One region of the Paenibacillus sp. y28 genome, then DNA from elsewhere that is predicted to be linked to it. Evidence: riboswitches for the same ligand, from Rfam matches in the RefSeq annotation. Region 1 holds a riboswitch; each other region holds the start of a gene.
What was found. A riboswitch is a leader RNA that binds a small molecule or an ion and turns the genes downstream of it on or off. The one in region 1 is predicted to bind cobalamin.
Positions count from the first base shown of each region.

Region 2: it holds a riboswitch for cobalamin, as region 1 does, so the genes downstream of both, nrdI (class Ib ribonucleoside-diphosphate reductase assembly flavoprotein NrdI) here and WBG83_RS12750 (ABC transporter substrate-binding protein) in region 1, are expected to answer to the same signal.
Region 3: it holds a riboswitch for cobalamin, as region 1 does, so the genes downstream of both, WBG83_RS16950 (energy-coupling factor ABC transporter permease) here and WBG83_RS12750 (ABC transporter substrate-binding protein) in region 1, are expected to answer to the same signal.

Region 1 is NZ_JBBBNV010000014.1:5,861-11,856, forward strand. Features, by position in the region: gene WBG83_RS12735 (ABC transporter ATP-binding protein) at 1-639, opposite strand, end outside; gene WBG83_RS12740 (ABC transporter permease) at 667-1,554, opposite strand; gene nikB (nickel ABC transporter permease) at 1,551-2,492, opposite strand; gene WBG83_RS12750 (ABC transporter substrate-binding protein) at 2,494-4,095, opposite strand; cobalamin riboswitch at 4,425-4,629, opposite strand; gene WBG83_RS12755 (DUF445 domain-containing protein) at 4,852-5,996, shown strand, end outside.
Region 2 is NZ_JBBBNV010000019.1:85,598-91,593, reverse strand. Features, by position in the region: gene nrdE (class 1b ribonucleoside-diphosphate reductase subunit alpha) at 1-2,081, opposite strand, end outside; gene nrdI (class Ib ribonucleoside-diphosphate reductase assembly flavoprotein NrdI) at 2,068-2,427, opposite strand; cobalamin riboswitch at 2,667-2,876, opposite strand; gene WBG83_RS15465 (hypothetical protein) at 3,372-3,533, opposite strand; gene WBG83_RS15460 (5'-deoxyadenosine deaminase) at 3,756-5,090, opposite strand; gene WBG83_RS15455 (PucR family transcriptional regulator) at 5,143-5,475, opposite strand; gene WBG83_RS15450 (PucR family transcriptional regulator ligand-binding domain-containing protein) at 5,402-5,656, opposite strand; gene WBG83_RS15445 (helix-turn-helix domain-containing protein) at 5,925-5,996, shown strand, end outside.
Region 3 is NZ_JBBBNV010000023.1:26,529-32,524, reverse strand. Features, by position in the region: gene rpsT (30S ribosomal protein S20) at 1-86, opposite strand, end outside; gene gpr (GPR endopeptidase) at 291-1,319, shown strand; gene spoIIP (stage II sporulation protein P) at 1,489-2,733, shown strand; gene WBG83_RS16955 (hypothetical protein) at 2,813-3,214, shown strand; cobalamin riboswitch at 3,445-3,635, shown strand; gene WBG83_RS16950 (energy-coupling factor ABC transporter permease) at 3,806-4,573, shown strand; gene WBG83_RS16945 (energy-coupling factor ABC transporter substrate-binding protein) at 4,570-4,854, shown strand; gene cbiQ (cobalt ECF transporter T component CbiQ) at 4,851-5,648, shown strand; gene WBG83_RS16935 (energy-coupling factor ABC transporter ATP-binding protein) at 5,650-5,996, shown strand, end outside.

The sequences.
Region 1 (5,996 bases):
GAGATCATGGGTAATCACGATCATGCCCGCTCCCGTCTGCTTGGCCGCCCGGTGCAGCAGCCCGATCACCTGATTGCGCACGAGAGCGTCAAGCCCCTTCGTCGGCTCATCGGCAATCAGCAGCGAAGGCGTTCCAGCAGTGCCGATGGCCGTCAAGATACGCTGCTTCATTCCGCCGCTCAGCTCGAAGGGATACTTGCGCAGCTTCTCTTCCGGCTCCGGCATATCCATCCGCCTGAGCAGCTCCGCCGCCTTGGCGCGCCTGGCCTTGGGCGAAACCAGCCCTTGAACGGCTTCAGCAATCTGATAGCCGACACGCAGCACCGGATTGAGCGATGTCGCCGGATTTTGCGGGATAAAGGCAATTTCCCGGCCGCGCAAGCGCCGCATCGCTTCGTCATCCAGTCCGGTCAGCTGCTCGCCCTTGAACAAAATAGATCCGGAAACCTTGGCATTGGAAGGCAGCAGCCGCGGAATAGACAGACCCAGTACGGATTTGCCGCTGCCCGTCTCTCCGATAAGGCCTGCAATTTGACCCTCCTCCACATCCAGAGCCGCATCGTCAACGGCCCGTACAACGCCGTTCCCGGTCCGAAACTGCACACTGACGTGCTGAATGGATAAAAGCTTGCCTGGCACAGGCTGTCCCTCCTTCCGTCTGCTTGGTCACGACAGCCAGGTTTTGTCCTGGGTCAGCTTGGAATCGAACGCGTCCCGCAGCGCATCCCCAAGTAAATTCATGGACAAGGCTACTGCAGCAATGCACAGCCCCGGCGCCACAATGAGATGAAGATGGCTTCGAAAATAAGATCGCGCATCGCTGACCATCACCCCCCAATCGGGTGCGGGCGGCTGCAAGCCGAGCCCGAGAAAGCTAAGAGAGGCGATAGACAAAATAACCCGGCCCAGCCGAATCGTAAACAAAACAAGAAGCGGTCCGATCATATTCGGGAGCACATATTTGCAAATAATATACGGATGCCCGGCACCGACAGCGCGAATGCCCTCGATATAGCTCTCCTCGCGAATTTTCATCGCTTCGCCGCGCACAACCCGGGAGAAATCCGCCCAGGAGGTGAAGATAAGCGCGATAAACAAGCTTTTGGTGCCCGGGCCAAGCGTGCCGGCAATCGCCAGCATCAAGCTTAAGCTCGGCAGGCCTTGAAACATGCTGATAAAGCTCTGCAGCCATTCATCGACTCGGCCGCCGAAATAACCGGCCGCCGTTCCAATAACGATGCCTATCAGCATCGTTGTCGCCGTTACAGCCGCCGCCAGTACAATGGATATACGGCCGCCGTACAGCAGCCTGCTGAACACATCTCGCCCGAGTGTATCTGTCCCCAGCAGATGGGTAGCCGACATCGGGGCAAGCCGCTCGGACATCTTCACCTGCACCGGATCATAGGGAGCAAGCCATGGTGCCAGCAGGCTGCAGAATAGAACAACCGCCAGCACTCCCACAGCAATACAGCCCGAAATATTCAGCGCCCGCCCCAGTCCTCTCAGCCGATCGGTGAGGGGAAGCCGTTCTCCCGTACGACGCACGATCATTTCAGCTTCCCTCCCAGCTTCATCTGCGGATGTATAAAACGGTAGGAGATGTCTGTCAGCAGATTAAACAGCACATACACCGCTCCTGTAAAAACAACGTAGCCTTGAATCACCGGATAATCCCGGCGGTAAATGCCTTCCACGGCGAATCTGCCAATCCCCGGCAGCGCAAAAATAACCTCGACAATTACAGAACCGCCGAGAATCGAACCGAAATACGTCCCGATCACTGTTACAAGCGGAATAAGCGCATTACGGATCGCATGGCGCAGCACAATGCTCCGCTCTCGCAGGCCTTTGGCTTTGGCGGTCAACATATAGCTCTGGTTCATGACCTCCAGCAGGGATGCCCGGGTCAAGCGCATCAGAATCGCGCTCGTTCCGGCGGCCAGCACGATAGCGGGCATAATCAGATGCTTCCAGGTGCCGTAGCCGCTCGTGGGCAGCAGTTGGAGCTTCTCCGAGAACAGCGTAATCAGCATAATAGCCAGCCAGAAGCCGGGAATGGAGACAACGGTCAATGCTATGGCCCTGCCCGCATGATCCAGCCAGCTGCTGCGCCTCAGCGCCATCAGCATCCCGAGCGGAATGCCCGTCCCTGCAGCGAAAACAACCGCCAATACCGCCACCGAAAGTGTAACCGGCAGGCGGCGGGCAATCTCGCCGCTTACCGAGTCCTTTGTCATATAAGAGGTGCCAAGGTCACCCTGTACCGCCCGGAGAAGCCAGCGGCCGTATTGAACCGGCAGCGGATCGTTCAGGCCGAGCTCGGCCCGCTTGGCATCAATCTCTTCCTGCGTCGGCTCTCTGACCCCGCTCATGCTTAGCGACTCTACCGCCGGATCGCCTGGGGAGATGACGCTTAAAACAAATGCAATCATCGAGATGCCCAGCAGAACCGGAATCGCAGCGGCAATTCTGCGGAGGAGGTACGCCATTTTACTTCGCCCACTCCAGCTGCGAAAGGGTTGTTCCGTAAATCGTCGCCTGATAGCCTTTAATTTTTTTGTTATACGCAATCAGGCTGGCATCGTTAAACAGTGCAATTGTCGGCAAATCGTCGGCCGAAATTTGCTGCAGCTCATCGTACAGTTTCTTGCGCTCGTCCATGTCCAGCACGCCCGCAAGCTGCTTCACCAGCTCATCGGCATGCGGATTGCTATAGCCAAGGCCGTACGTTTTGTTGCTGGAGCCTTCACTGGACAAATAGTTGGTCAAAATCGTGTACGGATCGCCGTTCGGCAAGCCTTGAGTGCTCAGCGCCAGATTGTAATGGCCCTTGGCCTGCGCGTCCTTGAAGGCGGCGCTGTCCAAAATCCGAATCTCTACATCCAGACCAAGCTCCTTGAATTCCGCCTGCAGCAGCTCAGCCTGCGCCTTGTACGGATAACGGTCCAGACCATAGGTAGGCACGAGCAGATCGACCTTTTCCCGTTTGCCGCCCAGCACCTCGGCCGCCAGACGCTTCGCCTCCGTCACATTGTATTCGACCGGAATATCTTTATAAAAAGGCGACGTAACGTTCAGCAGATTCACTGTCGGCGTCGGATAACCAAGATACAGCTCCTTCACCAGCTGCTGGCGGTCAATAGCGAGACTGAGTGCTCTGCGCATCCTCACATCGTCAAAAGGAGCTTTTCGCCCGTTAACCTGAATATAGTGGGAAATCGTAGATTTGGTCGCTGACAGCTCAAAGCTCGGGTCCTTAACCAGCTCCTTGGCCAGAGCCGGAGGAATAGCCCCAATATCCATAACCCCCATAATTTCACCGGATTTCAGCGCAGACAAGCGGGTATCCGGATCAGGAATGACACGGACGCGGATACGCTTCGTTTTCGCTTTTTCCCCGTAATAGCCGTCGTAGGCTTCCAGCAAGGAATATTGGTCCTTTTGGTGCTCGATCAGCTTGAACGGTCCCGTGCCCTGCGGCAGCCCGTTGAAGTCGCCTTGGGCGTCAAAGTTTTTCGGGCTGTACATCGGGCTTGCAAAATTGACCATCGAATACGGCAGCGTCGGCTGCGGATTATCGAATACAAGCTGGAACGTCAAATCATCGACCTTCACCACATCCTTCAGGCTCGGATAGGTGCTTTTCATGTTCAATGTATAAAAAGGCGAGGTTTTCGGGCTGACCTGCTTGTACCGGTTGAAGTTCGCAAGGACCGCGTCCGCGTTGAATTTCTCCCCGTCATGGAACGTGACATGTTCCTGCAGCTTGAAGGTCCAGGTTTTGCCGTCCTCCGACATGCTCCAGGACTTGGCCAGCTTCGGCGCCGGCTTGCCGTCTTCGCCGGATGTAATCAGCGGCTCCCATACGTACAGAATCGAGCTTGTATAATAAGCGTCCTTCGGCCCTGGGGCGAGATCGCGGTGAGCAGCCAGAACAACCTCCTCCGGCTGCCGGGACGCCGTTCCCGTCTGCTGCGGATCACCCGCCTGCGGAGCAGCGCTGCTGCAGCCGAAGACAATCATCATTATGCACGTCCATAGAACAACCAGCGCCGCCGGTTTCAAAATGTGTGACATGACCAGATTTCTCATGTTTCCCTCTCTCTTGTCCGTTGCTCGAACATATTATTCGTAATTATTACGATTAACAATATACCAAATTGGGCTTGCTTTGAAAAGCACCTTTGCTCTTATTGCTCTTATTGCTCTATTGCTTATTGCTCTCTTTCTTTATTTCAATTCGTTTGATTCGTGCCGCGTTCATCTCTTCCGCTTAATCCCCGTCAAATTGCAGGACAGCTTCGCTTCTGGCGGCAGCAAAAAAGACATCTCTCCCCCTCCGCATGAAAAAGGTAAAGATGCCCATAGGTTTACTATGCCCCTGTGGCCGTCCTAACACCTCCCTATCTCCCGTAGGTAACGCAGTGCTGTCGAAACAGGCAGGTCTCCTGACTTAAGCGTCATCATTGCAGGCTGTCTTCCCGGCCGCTCAGGCCAGTGACGTCTATTGCTGCAACTCTGCTAATACAGTGGCGGGACCGTGTCGGCATTGCACCGAGCTTCCCTTTTAAGCTTGTGCCGAAGCAGCCCTTCGGCGAAACAAGCACCTGTTTCCGTTATTCGATTGTCCTACATCCTTCGTTAATCATAAACGAACCTCCAGGATTCGGCAAGAAATTACAGCCGAAAATGTGATTTTCGGTGGAATTCGGCAAAATAACAAGATATTATTTACCTGAATGTACTAATTTGACCCTCGAACGAGCTATACTAGAGCTGGACACTTTTTTTTGCAGAAGCAGCATTGCTGCTCTAACCATTACTTGTATGATTAAAGGTGGAACTGTCATGGCCAAAAAAGAAACAAAGCATATCGCCACCCTGTCCTTAGGTGTCATGGCCGCGGGGTTCGCGGCAACCATTCCGCTGCAGGATGCAGCTTGGGGAAGGCTGCTGCAGAGCGGCTTTGAGGCCGGACTGGTCGGCGGGCTGGCCGACTGGTTCGCCGTCACCGCCCTGTTCCGCCACCCGCTGAACATTCCGATCCCGCATACCCGCCTGCTGCCCAAGAACCGGGACAAGCTCACGGATGCGCTCGTCTCCGCGCTGGAGACCCATCTGCTCAACAAGACAAGCATCGAGGACAAAATCCGCCAGCTTCAGCTTACGTCCCGCTTGCTGGATACAGCCGAGACGGAGCTGCAGAAGGACAGCGTGAAGGCCGGTATCCGGTCTTTTCTGAAGCATACTGTGGACAGCATCTCAGCGGATGCTTGTGCGGGCTGGCTGCAGAAAGAGCTCGCGGCGCTTATCCGGTCTGTAGAGCTGAGCGGCACCGTCGATTGGATGGCCAGGGAGCTGGTGAACCGCCGGGTCGAGGAATCCGTCCTGGACTTTGCAGCCGATAAGGCGGCGCAGTGGGTGCTTCGCGAGCAGGTTCGCTTGTCGCTGGGCCGGATGGCGATCCAGGCCATTGAGCGGCTGGAGCTGAGCGGGATGATGGCATTTGCCGTGAACGCGTTTGTCGGCTTTATGAACGAGGAGAAGCTGGGCGGCATCCTGCAAAATCTGATTCTCTCCACCCTGAATGATCTCCGAACACCCGGTCATCCCGGGAGAACCCACATGCTGGATGCGATTCGGACCGAGCTTGCGGCGCTGGGCTCCAATCCGAACGTAAACAGCCACCTGGAGCAATGGCGGGAGAAGCTGATTGAGAGCTTCATTACGGAAGAGAAGCTTGCCCGTGTTCTAAACGTGATCAAGGAACTGCTGATGGAGTGGATTGAGCAGCCGGAATTTGCGGACACAATCATCGTCCCTTTCTTATCCGGGCTTATCGAGAAGGCTAGAAACAACCCGGAACGGCTGCAAGCCGCGGATCAATGGCTCGTCGCCAAAATCATGGGCTTTATGGAGCGCAATTATTCCAAAATCGGCGATTTGGCCCGCGAGAACATTTCCAAGCTGGATGATGAAGCATTAATCGAGCT
Region 2 (5,996 bases), on a different contig from region 1:
ACCGAGCAGCTGACGCATTCTTCGACGGACAAGCGGTTCGTCCGGGTATAGTACAGCGACTTCAAGCCTTTTTTGGCGGCATAAATATAGTAACGGGCCAGCTGTCTCGTCGTCACGTCGCTGTTCACGTGCAGGACGGTCGAGATGCCTTGATCGATGTGCGTCTGAATTTCGGCAATCAAATCAATGACCTTGAACTGATCCATATTATAGGCGGATTTATAATAGAAGAAATTGTCGCGATTCAGGTAAGGCATCGGATAATACGTCGTTGAATTCGCGTAGGTCCGCGTTTCAATCGGCTCTACAATCGGCATGACACTGGAGGTGGCATTCTGAATGTAGGAGATGCTCTGCGTCGGCGCAATCGCAAGCCGGTAGGCGTGGTACAGGCCTTGCTTCTGCACCTTGGCTTTCAGCTCGCTCCAGTCCTGCGGGGACGGAAGCTCCATGCCTTCAAACAACGCCTTCGCCTTCTCCGAGACCGGACGGTAATCTTCGCGCTCATAGCGTTCAAAGTAGGTGCCCTTGGCGTATTCGGACTGCTCGAAGCCGTCGAAGACGATGCCGCGCGAGGCTGCGATGTCGGCGCTTTTCTCCAGGGAATAGAAGTTCAGTGCCATAAAGAAGGCTCTGGCGAATTGAATCGCGTCGCTGCTGTCGTAGGCGATGTTGTTTTTGGCCAAATAGCCGTGCAGGTTCATCGCGCCCAGCCCGACCGAATGCAGCTCGCGGTTCGCTTTGGCGACACCCGGCGCATTGGAAATGCTGGTCATATCGCTCACCGCAGTGAGAGCGATCATACCTTCATGGACGGATTCGCGGATTTTTTTCCGCTCCATGACGTTGGCGATGTTCAGCGACGCCAGATTACAGCTGATGTCCCGGCGGATAACATCGGACTGGCCGTAATCCCCGATCTCGGACGTTTCCTGAAGCTGGAAAATCTCCGTGCACAGGTTGGACATCTTGATTGTGCCGATATCCTTCAGCGCATGCCCTTTGTTGGCGTTGCTGCGGTTCATAATATACGGGTAGCCGGATTCCAGCTGAATGGTAGCAATTTTAATCAGCATGTCCCGCGCGCTCATGACTACTTTCTTTTTCACCCGGTCATCGGCAAGCAGGCGGTCGTACATTTCATCCATGTCCATGTCGTCCATATGCTGTCCGTACGCTTTGTAAACGGAATAGGGAGCAAATACATGCAGCGGCTCGTTGCGCTCCGCCAGCGTGTACAGCTTGTTCGGAACGATAAGCCCGATCGACAGCGTTTTGAGCCGTGTTTTCTCGTCGGCATTGATTTTTTTGCTGTCCAGAAACTCCATGACGTCCCAGCCGAAAATATTGTAATACCCTGCGCCCGAGCCTTTGCGCTGGCCCATTTGGTCGGCGTAGGAGAATGCATCCTCCATCAGCTTCAGCACCGGCATAATGCCCTTGGCCGCCCCTTCGACACCCTTGATCGGCTCGCCGCGGCCCCGCAGCTTGGACAGGTTGACCGCAACGCCGCCGCCGATTTTGGAAAGCTGCATACACGTCCCAATGCCGTAGTTAATGGAATTGAGCGAATCGTCCAGCTCCAGCAGGAAGCACGATACCATCTCGCCGCGTCTGCTTTTCCCGGCATTCAGGAAGGTCGGCGTAGCCGGCTGCAGCCGGCGCTCCATCATCGAACCGGCCAGCGCGCGGGCCGCCTCCATGTCGCCACGGGCCAGATGCAGCGCTACAATCGCAACCCGGTCCGGATAATGCTCCAGATAAAGAGAGCGGTCATTGCTTTTGACGGCATAATCGGTATAAAACTTCGACGCAGCCATATACGAAGGAAATTCAAAACGGTATGCATGCGTAATGCCATAAATTTCTTCTACCTGCGCCAGCGTGTAGGTTTCGAGCACATTTTCGTAGAAGTCTTCCTCAATCATATATCGGATTTTATCGGCTGTCGTGGCAAAATGAATGCTCTTCTCACGGACTTCCTCCATGAACGCCTCTACGGCCTCACGGTCCTTATCCAGTTGGAAAAAGCCGTCCTCGGTCCGCTGCATGAGCATGTTGTTCAGTTCAATATGACGCAACTGCGCTCACCTCCTGTTTGAATCGTTCTACATCCTTCATTGTTCCGGCCAGCTCGAACTTGCTCAGCACCGGGACGCTGTACAGATCCGCGATCCGGTCGGCGCTGCGGGCGAAGCCTTCGCCCCAGTTGCGGTTGCCGCTGGCCGAAACCCCCTTCAGCTTCTGATGATTACGCTTCAAGAAGGAGAGCGTCTTATCCGGCGCCTGGCCGAAGCCGGTTGTATACGTTACGAGCACGAACGGCTCGTCGATAATCATTTCGTGATCAATCGGCACCGCCTGCATATTCAGCTTGCCGATGAATCTTTTTACATTCCCTGTCTTGGAATCGTAAACGATAAGCATTATGTAGTCTCCCTTTCCCTATCCCCTGCGCCCGGAACACCCTCCGCCGATTGTCCGCAAGCCGGTCTTGTTTATTCTTGAAATAAAAAGCAATGCCGTGCATGCAAGCGGAATTCACTGTTATCCAGCGAAAAAGGCGCATCAGCGACAGGCGTGCCGGATGCGCCGAATACAGGCAGGGCTTATTCAAGCCTGACAAGTAAACCGACGTAACGGACACCTTCCTATCGACCGTAGGGGTGTGTCAATGTGTGCGGGCAGGTCTCCTGGCTCGGGGCACCTTGCGATGGGTCCGCCTTCCCGGCATCAAAGCCTTGCGCCAGTGGCTGATTGGACCGAATCTGCTCCCTTACAGTGGCGGGACCGCGCCGGTGTTGCACCGGACTTCCCTATTAAGCTTTTTTCACGATAGCTCCAGATTAGAAGTCACTCGCTCACGCTCATAAACCCGCTTCTAGTCTAGCTTCTTAACGGCCGGTGTCCTTGCACAAGGACCGCAAACCCGCTATTTGGTGAAAAAAGCACCCGTCACAACCATATGTAGATTGCTTTAAATAATTTATATCAATATCTTGTGCATGTCAATTGGTTCGAAAGCCTATTTTTCTACTAAAAATCATACGTGATCCTCTGAATGCGCCATACTGCTCCGTTTTACGGCAAACCACAAAAACAAACTTTTTTTCGATCCAAAAAATGTAAATCGCCGCCATCCGGCATCCCGCGCGGGTTTGGCGGATTCAGAGGCCGATTGTGGATACGCTGTCATCAGCGATTCAAAAAATAGGCGGCGCTTTTGTCCAAAACATGCACATCGGCATGAATGGGTCTCAGGTACCTTGACCGCAGAAAGGGACTCGTTCATCGGTTTCTATCACCGGAAAAGGTCACTGCGCGCCCAGAGGGAGCTTTGCGGGTGATAACAACTACGGGGAGCGGAACCGCTAGTCGGATCGCCAAATGGCCGCCCCATAGCTGGAGCAGCCCCTATTCAGCAATCCGCCCGTCCATGGCGCGGGCAAACAATCCGTCGTAAACACCGTTTTCATATCCAGCCTTTGATCCAGCAGCTTGATTGAACCAATTGATCCGGACGCTCCGATCATCGCTCCTCGCTCATGTCACCGGGGCCTTAGCGGCGGCCGGGAGGACAGCCGTCAATCAGCCCCCAATCCCCCGGGGCCAGCACCGCCTCCCGCTTCTTGCCGGCCCAGATCCCCAGCAGCTCATGCCATTCCATATCGGCTCCCCCCATCGGGTACAAACTCCGGCGCTGCCGCCGTACAACACACCGGATAGACGGCGCTTCCCCTCACAACAGCGGTTCCTTATCCTCCAATACGTTCCAGCAGCCGCCGGATGCAGCGGTCCGTCTCTGCCAGCACCACTGCTTTATCCACCGTCAGCACCGTTTTGTTCTCCATTACAATATTGCCGTCAATCAGAACCGTATCCACATCGGCGCGGCCCGCCGCGTATACGAGCCGTGAATACACATCCGCGTCATAAGCGGGGTACGCATGAAACTCGTTCAAATCCACAAGCTGCAGGTCCGCTTTTTTCCCCGCTTCAATGCTCCCGATTTCACGCTCAAGCCCAAGCACCTCTGCGCCGCCTATCGTCGCCATCCGCAGCGCTGTTTTGGCATCCATCGCCCTTGGCCCGTGTTTCACCTTATGCAGCAGCGCCGTCAGCTTCATCTCCTGGTACATGTCGAGCGTGTTGTTGCAGGGAGCCCCGTCCGCCCCAATCCCCATAGCAATCGAGCGGGTCAGCAAATCCGGCACCTCCGCTATGCCGGAGGCCAGCTTCAAATTCGACCCCGGACAATGCGTCAGCTTAACCCCGCGATCCCGGACGATCCGCTTCTCCTGCTCGTCGAGCCATACCCCGTGAGCCAGAACAAGGCGCGGCGTGGCAAGGCCGATATGGTCAAAATAAACCACATTGCGCATCCCCAGCTCCCGCTCGACCAGCTCAATTTCGCTGCGGTTCTCCGAGGCGTGCGTATGCACCAGCACCCCGTACTGCTCCGACAGGTCGCGTACTCCAAGCAAAAGCCGCTCCGTGCAGGACAGCACAAACCGGGGGCAGAACGCATAGCCGAGACGCCCGCCGTCGTAACCGTGCCACCGTTCCAGCAAATCGACGCTTTCCTGCATCGAACGGTCTGTATCCTCGGCAAGCGACTCCGGCACGTCCTCGCCCCGGTCCATCATCACCTTGCCGGAAATCGCCCGAATTCCGCTCTCTGCCATAGCCCGAAAAGCGGCATCCGCGTGACGGACCGTTTCCATGTCCAGAATGGTCGTTGTGCCGCTGCGGATCAGCTCCCCGATGCCAAGCAGCGCCGAGTAAAAAACGGACTCCTCATCGTGAGCGCCCTCCAGGGGCCAAATCCGTTTTTTCAGCCAGTCCAGAAGCTCCATATCGTCCGCCCGCCCGCGGAACAAGGTTTGGCACAAATGCACGTGAGTTTGAATAAAGCCGGGCAGCAGCACCTTGCCGCCGGCGTCGATAACCCGGTCCGCCGCAGCGTTCAGCTCTGGCGCAACCGCCTGGATACGTCCCGCTTCAATCCATACATCGCCAGTAAACACCTCGTCCTTGGCGTTCATCGTTACAAGCTGCGCGTGTTTAATCAATATGGATGGTTTGTTCATCAGAAGCCTCCTCCAGATGTCCGTCTTGGCCGTACGCGGCCCGGAACGGGCGTCAGCGGCCGAGGCCCATTCTGGCTGCCGACCTCAGCTCTCCGCTCCCTCGCGCGCCGGCAGGCTCGCCTGTAGACGCACGCTTTGCCACATGCACCGTCCCTTCTATACGGTGACGGAACAGAAAAGCCAGTTTCAAACGCAGCAAATCATTGACCTTCTTGAAATCAATACCAAGCAGCTCGCTGATTTTCTCCAGCCGATAGGCCGCCGTGTTGCGTTGAATGTACAGCTGCTTGGCTGCTTCCGCAATCTGCCCGTCATGCTCGATGAAGGTCTCCAGCGTTGCCGGCCGCGCCGCGCTCATCCAGCCTGCGCAGCAGCCCGACCGCATTCTCGGGCGCATCCTTCATCAGATAGGCGGTTGTAAACAGCAGCTCCCCGGCCTCAATCCAGTCGGAAATATCCGGTGCATCCATGACATTGACGGACTTCACGACCCGCATAACGCCAGCCCTGCCTGCAATGACCCGTCCCTCCGACAGTGGGTAAATTGACATTGCCTTAATGTGCAAGCCGCTCCGCCTCCCCGTACGTGATAAGAGCCAAATCTCTCCATCCGATGCACAATGTTATCTATATGTTATGTTTTATAACATTATTATATGACGATCCGCAGCGCAGGAGCAACGATAACTTTAAACTTTCTGAAAATTATATTCAAAACAAATACCACGTCTCCCGTGCATTCAAATCCGCAATCGCTTCTGTTCCGTTTCGTTCTGTTTATGTTGATTTGTGTTGATATTCCTTATAAACTACTTCATAAAGGGGGCCGAGACGATGAACCCGATGGTGTGGAACAGCTTTACCGTAGAGAATCAGCCTACAGTGCCGGGCATGCTGCGCGCCGAG
Region 3 (5,996 bases), on a different contig from region 1:
CGGAGCGCGGATTTCTGCGAAGCGTTACGAAGACGACGGGATTCGTTCGTTTTCGTCCGTTTAATCGCGGATTTAATGTTTGGCATTGCATTCACCTCCTACTAGCAAGTACATACACGGTCTTACGACAACTTTAAATATTCTAACATGCGCCCTACCAAAATGCAATACCGGAAACCTTTTGTTTCGGCGGATAAGCCTTGGAATAGCGGCCCCCCTTTTTTGGCACAATACGGGAAGACGAACGATTCGCCAAGTCTGACCATTTCAGTTGAAAAGGGGAGCGAGCAATGACGGATTTAACGATGTACTCCGTGCGTACCGATTTGGCGCTGGAAGCGCGCGATATGGCGGTGGCATCCCGCAGCAAGGCGGGTATGCCCGGGAATGCAATGCCAAACCAGCTGCCGGGCGTTGACAGTGAGACATCCGAAGAGGACGGCATTCTGATTACCCGTCTCCATGTGAAGGATGAAGAGGGAGCGCGCGCGATCGGGAAGCTGATGGGCCGCTATATTACGATCGAGGTGCCGGGCCTGCGCATCAAGGATAGCGATTTGCAGGATCGGGTCGCCACCCGGCTGGCGCAGGAATTCTCGTCGTTTCTGGAAAGAATCGGAACGAAGGCGGATGCCAAGGTGCTTATTATCGGGCTGGGCAACTGGAATGTAACCCCCGATGCGCTGGGGCCGATGGTGGTGGAGAATGTGATGGTTACCCGCCACTACTTCGAGCTGATGCCGGATCAGGTTTCCGACGGCTACCGTCAGGTAAGCGCCGTTGCGCCGGGAGTGCTGGGAACGACGGGGATTGAGACCAGTGAAATCGTACAGGGCATTGTGGATCGGACGAAGCCGGATTTGGTCATCGCCATCGATGCCCTGGCTTCCAAGGCGCTGGAGCGTGTCAACACGACCATTCAGATTGCCGACACGGGCATCCATCCGGGCTCAGGGGTTGGAAACAAGCGCAAGGGGCTAACGCTGCAGGCGCTGGGCGTGCCTGTTATTGCGATTGGCGTGCCTACCGTGGTGTACGCTTCCACGATCGTGGGCAGCACGATTGATCTGATGAAGCGGCATTTGCAGCAGCATACGCAAAATACCGGCGCCATTCTCGGTTTACTGGATGGCATGTCGGAGCAGGAGCGGCTGGGGATGGTCAAAGAGGTGCTTGACCCGCTCGGGCATGATTTGCTGGTGACGCCCAAGGATATCGATCAGTTCATTGAGGATATGGCCAACATCATTGCCAGCGGATTGAATGCGGCCCTTCATCAGGCCGTGGATCAGGATAACGTGGCGGCCTATACCCATTAGACGCTACTCGCGCAGCGTATAGTGAAACCGAATGGTCAAGCGCTCCCGGCCGGGAGCGGGCTTGGCCTCTTTTTTCTCTATAGCTGTTCTAGCGAACTCCGCAAGTTCATAGAGTAGAACTAGATAGAATGCTGCTCTACTTTACGACACAAACGGCGGAGGATAGCCTATGAAATGGTTCGAGAATGACGATGCGGCACATGACGGGTTCCGGCTTGGCGAGATGACCAAGCTGCTGCGCTTGTTCGTCACGGTGACAGCGGGAACGATGATGTTTATGACGGTTCTGGGCATGGCCGGGGTGCTGCAGCGGCAAATCCCGGAGAAACGGATGCCGTCGATGCAGGGGATGGCGGCGGTGATGTCCAGCCGCATGTTTATGGATATTTTGGCGATGGAGGTGCCTCATTTGGGACAGGCGCCCGAAGCATCGGTGTTTTCCTTCCGCAATACGGCGCACTTCCTGCTGCAGCTGTCCACCGGCATGCGGCCGGGTGACCCCAAAAGCTGGCTGGCAGGCGAAATGACCGGCCTGCGATCGGACAGCTCCGTGCTGCTGTATCCGGGCAAAGGCACGGTGATGGGGGAGGACCCCGCTGACTATACGCCGCCCTCGCAGGTGCTGCAGCCGGAAGGGCTTCCGCCGACGGCAACAGCGGAAATTAACGGCAGGGCAACGGCAGTAGACGCGGCAGGAGCCCAGGCCGGGGAAGCCACGTCCAAGCCCGGAGCGGCGGAGGCTGGCAAGGGGCCTGCCATTTTTATCTACCACTCCCACAACCGGGAATCCTTCCTGCCGGAGCTGAAGGATCAGGGGATTACGAGCCCGGATTTGGCCTTCGATCCGAAAATCAACGTAACACAGGTCGGCAAGCGGCTGAGCGACAAGCTGAACGAGCTCGGAATTGGAACCTTGCATTCGGATGCAGACTATCCGACGCTGGAAAAAGGGTTCAATTACGCCAAATCCTACGCCTACTCCTACAAAACGGTGAAGGAGGCTTTTGCCCAGCATCCGGACCTGCAGATGGTGTTTGATCTTCATCGTGACTCGCTTGGACGTAAACAGACGACGGTTCATATTGACGGCAAGGATTATGCCCAGGTATATTTTGTGGTCGGCAAACGAAATCCGAATTGGGAGAAAAACTCTGAATTCGCGTCCCAGCTTCACAAGCGGCTGGAGGAGACGCACCCCGGCATCTCGAAGGGAATTTACGGGAAAGCGTCTAACGGGAATGCGGAGTACAACCAGTCGATGTCGCCAAACAGCATTCTGATAGAAGTGGGCGGGCCGTACAGCACGATGGAGGAAATGAACCGGACTGCCGATGTGCTGGCCGAAGTGATTGCCGAGCTGTACCGGAACGCCCGGAAGGTGTCCGCCCCGGGGGATGGCGCGGCAAAGCGGTAGCTTTTGGTGGAGATTCCGAGCGGCATGGTCCAGTTGTGAACAAATGGTATATAGCGTCCTATGATGGAGGGTACATCCTATGAGCAGGTTTTATTGGCGGTTCGCCGGCGCAGTGCTGCTGCTGGCCTTTGGCATCGCTTTCGGTGTGGAGCTGGCTTCACGAGGCACCGAGCGTATTCACGGACCGCTGCCCGCAGCGGCGGGCAGTACCGGAGCTTTGGATGCCCGCTCAGGCGGGGCCCAGGCGGCTGCCGTCCGGACCGCAGCAGGGGAGCAGGCCGGAGCAGGGCGAACAAAGGCGGCAGAGCAGGGGAAAGCCAAGGCAGCCGATTCGAAGTCCGATGCGGCATCCTCCGCCCGCCCCAGAGTGACCGAGGACCCGCTCATTAACCGCATCACGAACAAGATTGGCGAGCTGCTGCAAATGGCAGCCTATCACGGAGTGCGGCTCGTTGTGTCCTGGCTGGAAGGGCTGCTGTAACATCGTGCGGGCATGTTTTTGATGTACCCGGGACATGCTGCGGCAGCGTGCTGCTTTTATCCGCTCGGGCAAGGCCGGACTACATCCGCATCGCCCGTCACTTCACCGCATTCCACATGCCCGGCTTCAGCAGGCGGAGGCCGAATTGGTTCTTGAATTTTGACAGGCTTTATGTTTCAATTGGGCATGTAAGCATTAAGCATGTGCAGGAACTTATTCTTCAATACTTAAATATGGACAACAAATCAGGTGCCCTTGCTTAGGCAAGGGGTAACAGGGAATCGGGTGAGAATCCCGAACGGTCCCGCCACTGTAATTGGGGAGCTTGCTTTTTAACATGGTCACTCGGGGAAAGCCCGGGGAAGACGAAGCATAGCGCTGATCCACAAGTCAGGAGACCTACCTGGTTTGAAGCACCCACGTGCCTTCGCGGAAAAGGAGAGGTGTACAAGCATGAAGCGGCCATCTACGAAGGATGGGGCCGTCTTCTATTTGTGCGTATCCTGAACCAATCCAAGCCGCGGATTGGTTTTTTGCTATGTCCCGCCTGTCTATGCCGCAGTCATTTTTATTCATTCAGGAGGTTAGAGCATGTCATTGAAAAAAGCAATGCACACGCTGCTGCTCGTTTCAGGCTTCACCCTGTACTTCATGCTGAACGAGCCGCAGTCCGCCCGCGCCATGCATATTATGGAAGGCTTTCTTCCGGTAGGCTGGGCGATTTTTTGGTGGGTCGTCTTTATCCCGTTTTTTATTCTCGGCTTGCGCGCGATCGCTAGAATTACAAAGGAAACGCCGGAGCTCAAAATGATGCTCGGGCTGGCAGGCGCCTTCACGTTTGTGTTGTCCGCGCTGAAAATTCCGTCGGTTACCGGCAGCAGCTCGCATCCGACCGGAACCGGGCTTGGAGCTGTGATGTTCGGTCCGCTGCCGATGAGCGTGCTCGGCTCCATCGTTCTGCTGTTCCAAGCGGTGCTGCTCGCCCATGGCGGAGTGACCACGCTGGGCGCCAATGCATTTTCTATGGCGGTCGCGGGTCCTGTGGCCGGCTTCTTTGTATATAAAACGCTGATGAAAGCTACGGGCAAGCAGCTTCTTGCGATTTTTGCGGCGGCGATGCTCGCGGATTTGTCCACTTACGTTGTGACCTCGGTTCAGCTTGCGCTTGCTTTTCCTGCTGAGGTGGGCGGCTTTGCGGCATCCTTTGCCAAGTTTGGCGGCATCTTCGCGATTACGCAGATTCCGCTGGCGATTAGTGAAGGGCTGCTGACGGTCCTGATCTGGAACTGGCTGCAATCCTTCAGCACACAGGAATTGTCGCTGCTGCAGCGCAAAATGAAAGGGGCCGATCAATCATGAAACGAAGCACCCAAAATGTGCTGATTCTTCTCGGGGTTATCCTGCTGGCGGTGCTGCCGCTGCTGCTGGTGGATGCGGAATTCGGCGGGGCCGACGGCGCTGCGGAGGAAATGATTCAGACGCTTCATCCGTCCTATGAGCCGTGGTTTTCGCCCTTTTTTGAGCTGCCGTCGGAGACGGAAAGTATGCTGTTTGCGCTGCAGGCGGCGCTTGGGGCCGGCTTTATCGGCTACGTGCTGGGGCTGTTCAGAGGCAGATCGGGCAAAACGAAGCCCCAATGATGCAGCGCATCGATACGATATCGTACACCAACAAGCTGCGAGCCGTTTCTCCTTTGTGGAAAAGCGGGCTCGCAGCGCTGTTGTTTGTGCTGGCTTATGCGGCGCACCCGGTGGTGCAGCTGGCGATTGGCGCATGGATGTCCCTCTGGATTATCGGATATGCCCGTATCCCGGCGCGGTTTTATTTGATGCTTCTGGGAAGCTCCTGCTTGTTCTATATGGCCAGTCTGCCGGCGCTGCTTGTGCAGCTGACTCCGGCCGGGCAGGCCGCGGACGGGGCTTCCCTGCTGATTCAGTACACCGCAGGCGGCTGGACGGCTTATGTTACGGAGTCCGGGCTGGAGACTGCGCTGACGCTGCTTGTCCGGATTGCGGCCTGCCTGTCCTGTATGTTCTTCGTTACGCTGACAACGCCGATGCCGGATCTGTTTCAAGTGATGGGCAAGCTGAAGCTGCCGCCGCTGCTGCTGGAGCTGATGCTGATTATGTACCGCTTTATATTCCTGCTGTCGCAGACGGCGAGGGATATGTATACGGCCCAGCGGGCCCGGGGCGGCCAAGCCGGGTTTAAAGGCAGGCTGAACGATACGGCGCTGCTTATTGTGCGAATATTCGGCAAGACGATGCAGCGGTACCGGGGCTTGTCCTTCGGCTTAATGGCCAGGGGCTTCACAGGCGACATCCGGATGGCACCGTACGAGCCGAAGGGGATTTCCTTCCGCTATAAGGCGGAAAGCGGCGCAGGCGTCTTGCTTTTGCTCCTGCTGGAGCTGTGGTTGCGATGGAGGGGATAAGATGAATGAACGCGCGAAGGCGGACAACATGGATTTTTTGACGGAGGGCACTCATCCGATTGTGGAGGCGGAGTCTGTCGTCTTCAGCTATCCCGGCGCCGCGAACGCGGCGTTAAACGGGTTGACGCTGCGTATCCCGGCCGGCTGCAGAACGGCCATTTGCGGCCATAACGGATCGGGCAAATCAACATTTTTCCTGCACGCCCTCGGCCTGCACCGGCCATCCTCCGGCCGTCTGCTGTGGAAGGGGACGGAGCTGTCCTACCAGGCCAAGCAGCTTAAGAAGCTGCGCCAGCAGGTGGGGCTTGTGTTCCAGGACCCGGAGCAGCAGTTAATTTTGAACACGCC